One region of the Phormidesmis sp. 146-33 genome, then DNA from elsewhere that is predicted to be linked to it. Evidence: riboswitches for the same ligand, from Rfam matches in the RefSeq annotation. Region 1 holds a riboswitch; the other holds the start of a gene.
What was found. A riboswitch is a leader RNA that binds a small molecule or an ion and turns the genes downstream of it on or off. The one in region 1 is predicted to bind cobalamin.

Region 2: another riboswitch for cobalamin. It lies ahead of ACJ2PR_RS23110 (energy-coupling factor ABC transporter permease); the one in region 1 lies ahead of cobG (precorrin-3B synthase).

What each region holds. Positions count from the first base shown of each region.
Region 1 is NZ_JBJPHU010000113.1:10,374-12,573, reverse strand. Features, by position in the region: gene cobG (precorrin-3B synthase) at 1-1,300, opposite strand, end outside; adenosylcobalamin-variant (AdoCbl-variant) riboswitch at 1,357-1,447, opposite strand; gene cbiE (precorrin-6y C5,15-methyltransferase (decarboxylating) subunit CbiE) at 1,509-2,200, shown strand, end outside.
Region 2 is NZ_JBJPHU010000069.1:4,349-6,548, forward strand. Features, by position in the region: gene ACJ2PR_RS23105 (class I SAM-dependent methyltransferase) at 1-470, shown strand, start outside; cobalamin riboswitch at 597-755, shown strand; gene ACJ2PR_RS23110 (energy-coupling factor ABC transporter permease) at 773-1,528, shown strand; gene ACJ2PR_RS23115 (energy-coupling factor ABC transporter substrate-binding protein) at 1,528-1,821, shown strand; gene cbiQ (cobalt ECF transporter T component CbiQ) at 1,839-2,200, shown strand, end outside.

The sequences.
Region 1 (2,200 bases):
AAAGATCTTCAGGTGGAATGTTTGAGTAAAGGATTTGACCGAATTTTGTATGATCTTCAGCGTTGTCTCGAATGTAAATATCATAGACGGCAGCGTTATCGTCGGTTTCTATTCCTAGTAACGTAATGTCACTTTCAGTATGTTGGGCACAGGATTTTTTGCAACCGCTAAAGTGTAAATTAATCGGTCGATCGAGCGTAACTTTTCCTTGCAAATCTTCGACTAACGCGATCGCATCTTGCTTAGTTTCTGTCGCCGAAGACACGCAGCCAGCCTTACCCGAACAGGCGACGATCGCACCCCAAAAACTTCTTTCTGACCAGTCCAGTCCCAACGCTTTTATCCCTTGCTGGACTTGGGGAAGCGATTGCTCTCGGATTCCTGGAATCAGCACATTTTGCCAGGGCGTTAGGCGCAGTTCACCCGATCCAAATTGCTTCGATAGGTTAGCTAATCCTTTTAATTGAACTGCTTCTAATCGTCCCAGAGGCAGCACAAGTCCGACATAAAATAGTCCTGGTTGACGTTGAGCGTGAATTCCTAAATGCTGATAGGAAGGGGAAGATTTCTTTAATTTCACCTCACAATCCTGAAACTTAAACGGCAAGCGCTGTTCTACTTTTTGTAGGTAAGATTCAACCCCAAACTCATGTAGAATGTCTCTCAATCGAGGCTTGCGGCGATTAATTAAAGGGGTTAGATCGCAATACACTTCAGTCAGCGCCAGTAAAGTTGGCAGAACCTGATCGGGTTGAATTGCTACGCCCACACCCAGCGGTGAGGTTCCCCGGTTTCCCAAACTGAGAGCGAGATGAAACTGATTTTTAACCGCAGAAAAGGCAATATCGTTGGGTCGATCGCGCACCGAAACCACTTCACCACCGTCAAAACAAACGCTAAATTTAGCCGACAAAATCGCAAATTCTGGATGAGCAATAATGGTTTGATTCCATTCAGAAACTAAAGGACGCACGTCGATCGCTGCCTGTCGATCGCTGCCCGCAGTCGGACTGCTCATAATGTTGCGAAGGGCATCCACTTCGGCGATCGGAGAAGCCAGCCCAATGGTTTGTAACTGCGTCAATGCCTCTGGCGAAATCTTGCTCTCACGGATTTGCACATTCGCTCGATTGGTCACATCCACAAAGCCGCCACCAAACTGATCTGCGAGATTGGCGATCGCTTCACACTGCTCAACATTGAGAACGCCGCCCGGAATCCGCAAGCGTGACAAAACGCCATCTGCGGCCGATGTGGCATAAAATAACCCTGGACAGGCAGTAAATTGGGACGATATCACTGAAACTCCTTCTCCGTGCGACGCAGAGAATCTCAAACAACATGCCTGATGACATTCCTAGAGTTGGCATTCTGACTTGGGCTTGCCCATTACAGTTGCGGCACAGTATCGGAATCTCACCGAACTTTCCCAACCCTAAGCTTCAGTAACTTAGCATGAGAACGGATCGAGAATCCTGCATCCTTAACGTTTTGTCGGATTGAAGGCGATGAGTTTGGACTTGGAGAAAAAGTGGCTGTCTGTGGTGGGAATTGGCGAAGACGGGCTGGCTGGATTGTCTGCGATTGCTCGTTCTCTCGTCGATCACGCAGAAATTTTGGTAGGGGGCGATCGACATTTGGCGATGATTTCAGAGAGCGATCAACGGGAGAAGATTGTCTGGGCGACTCCAATTCACCATTCTGTAGAAGAAATCATGCAGCGACGGGGACAGGCGATCTGTGTTTTGGCGAGTGGCGATCCCATGTGCTACGGCATTGGGGTGATGCTGACGCGCAAAATTCCTCTGGCAGAAATGACGATCGTTCCTGCTCCATCGACTTTTAGCCTGGCCTGTTCTCGTCTGGGATGGTCGCTGACTGAAGTTGAAACGCTGAGTCTGTGCAGTCGTCCGCTTGCGTTGCTGAATGCGTATCTCTATCCCGGTGCAAAGCTGCTAGTCTTGAGCGAAGGCAAACAAACGCCCGCGATCGTCGCCCGTCTACTCACCGAAAAAGGCTTTGGAAACAGTTCTCTCACCGTTTTAGAGCGTTTGGGCGGCGCGAGAGAACGCATCCTTCAAAGCATCGCTTCCGACTGGAATCAGACCGAATTAGACGACTTGAACGCGATCGCCATTCAATGTGTCGCTGATTCTAAAACCGTTCCGCGCTCTCGAATTCCTGGACTACCGGATAACGC
Region 2 (2,200 bases), on a different contig from region 1:
TGGTTGCCGACATTGGTGCAGGGACGGGTTATTTTAGCTTTCGGATTGCGCCTCGTCTGTCTCAGGGCAAGGTGTTTGCAGTAGACATTCAGCCCGAAATGATCGAGATTCTCAACGACCTCAAAGCCAAAAAACACATTGCCAACGTCGAGCCTATTTTGAGCAGTGTCACCAATCCCAATCTGCCCGAAAACAGTGTTGATGTGGCGTTGATGGTCGATGCATATCATGAATTTGAGTATCCCCAAGAGATGATGGCGGCGATCGTCAAGTCCTTAAAACCCGGAGGAAAAGTGGCGCTTGTTGAATATCGCGATGAGAATCCTTTAATTTTGATCAAAGCGCTGCACAAAATGACGCAAGCACAAGTCAAAAAAGAAATGGCAGAAGTCGGATTAATCTATCAGGAAACTAGAAACGGTTTACCTCAGCAGCATTTAATGATCTTCGAGAAGCCAAAGTTAGCCTGACTGTCACTGAGTAAATTGCTATGAGTCGTTCTTGTAGGCGCGGTTTGAACCGCCAGCCAGACTGTTGCGAAAACCGCAGTGTAACGATCGAGGCAAATTCCTTTCTAATTTGCTTTTGATCCAGTATGCTAAATTCCACGTATCGGTTCTGACGGGGAGCAGCCGTCGGAGGAAACAGGGAAAGTGTAGTGTGATTCTACCGCTGTCCCGCAACTGTAAGAGAGTTTTGATTCGTTCATCAATCTACTCTTGAGCCAGAATGCCTGCCGATCGCGCCCATCGTCTTATCTGCGAGGTACAGGATGAAGACACGTCGAAAATGGGTCAGCCTGGGATTGATGGCTGGCTTAAGTTGCTATCTTTTTCTAGCTTCAGCAAGTCCTGCTTACGCGATGCACATTTCAGAAGGGTTTTTGCCTGTGTGGTGGGCAATCTTTTGGTGGGCGGTCGCGCTGCCGTTCTTTTTGCTGGGGCTACGATCGCTCACCCGCATTACTCAACAAAACCCCGAACTCAAACTACTGCTGGCATTATCAGGCGCATTCACCTTCGTCTTGTCAGCGCTCAAAATTCCTTCGGTGACGGGAAGCTGTTCTCACCCGACGGGGACTGGGCTGGGCGCAATTTTGTTTGGCCCTTCCGTGATGTCTGTGCTGGGGGGATTAATCTTGCTCTTTCAGGCGTTGTTGCTGGCGCATGGAGGCTTGACAACGCTGGGTGCAAATATGGTGTCGATGGCGATCGTGGGTCCTTACGTGGCCTATTTCACCTACCATCTTGTATTGCGAACTGGGTATCAAAAGGTTGCAATCTTTTTAGCCGCGGCGTTGGCAAATTTGATCACGTATCTGGTAACCGCCGTACAACTTGCATTAGCATTTCCTGCTGTGCAAGGTGGCTTTATTGCGTCATTTCTCAAGTTTGCAGGTATTTTTGCCATTACCCAAGTTCCCCTAGCCGTGACTGAAGGGTTGCTCACGGTACTAGTTTGGAACTGGCTACAGCATTATGGAGAACAAGAACTGCAAACCCTGAAAGCATTAAGAGAACCACAATAATGATGAATAAACGATCGAACTGGCTATTACTCATCGGCGTAGTTGTTTTATCGCTTGGCCCTTTGTTAGTTCTCCAGGGCAGAGAGTTTGGAGCAACCGACGGTCACAATTCAACTGCAATTCAAGAGATTCGACCGGACTACAAACCCTGGTTTCAGCCTGTGCTCAAGGATTCTGGCCCCGAAGTGCAAACTTTCTTATTTGCAGCTCAAGCGGCGATCGGGGCAGGCATCACAGGTTACATTCTGGGCTTATACAAAGGTCGATCGCAGCAGCGCAAGGATGATCAATAGCCTGTATTCTGCCAAACATGACCCTGCAAATTGATACGATCGCTTACACCAATCGACTACGCCACTTGCCACCGAGTCAAAAGTTGCTGTTTGCGATCGTGCTTTTGTCGATTACCTATTGCACTTCTACTCCCATACAGATCCTTATTACTGCTTGGGTGAGCATCTGGATTGTCGTTTATGCCAAAATTCCAGTCTCAATCTATTTGCGGCTTCTTTCCATTCCTGTTGGATTTTTGCTTACGAGTTTGCCAGCATTTGTTATCAATAGCGTTGCATTATCTAATTTATCTTTTGTGCAAACAGACATCTGGCAGGGTTTTGCTTTAGGTAATCATTTTGTTTATCTAAGCCATCAAGGAATGCAGCAGATCAGTGA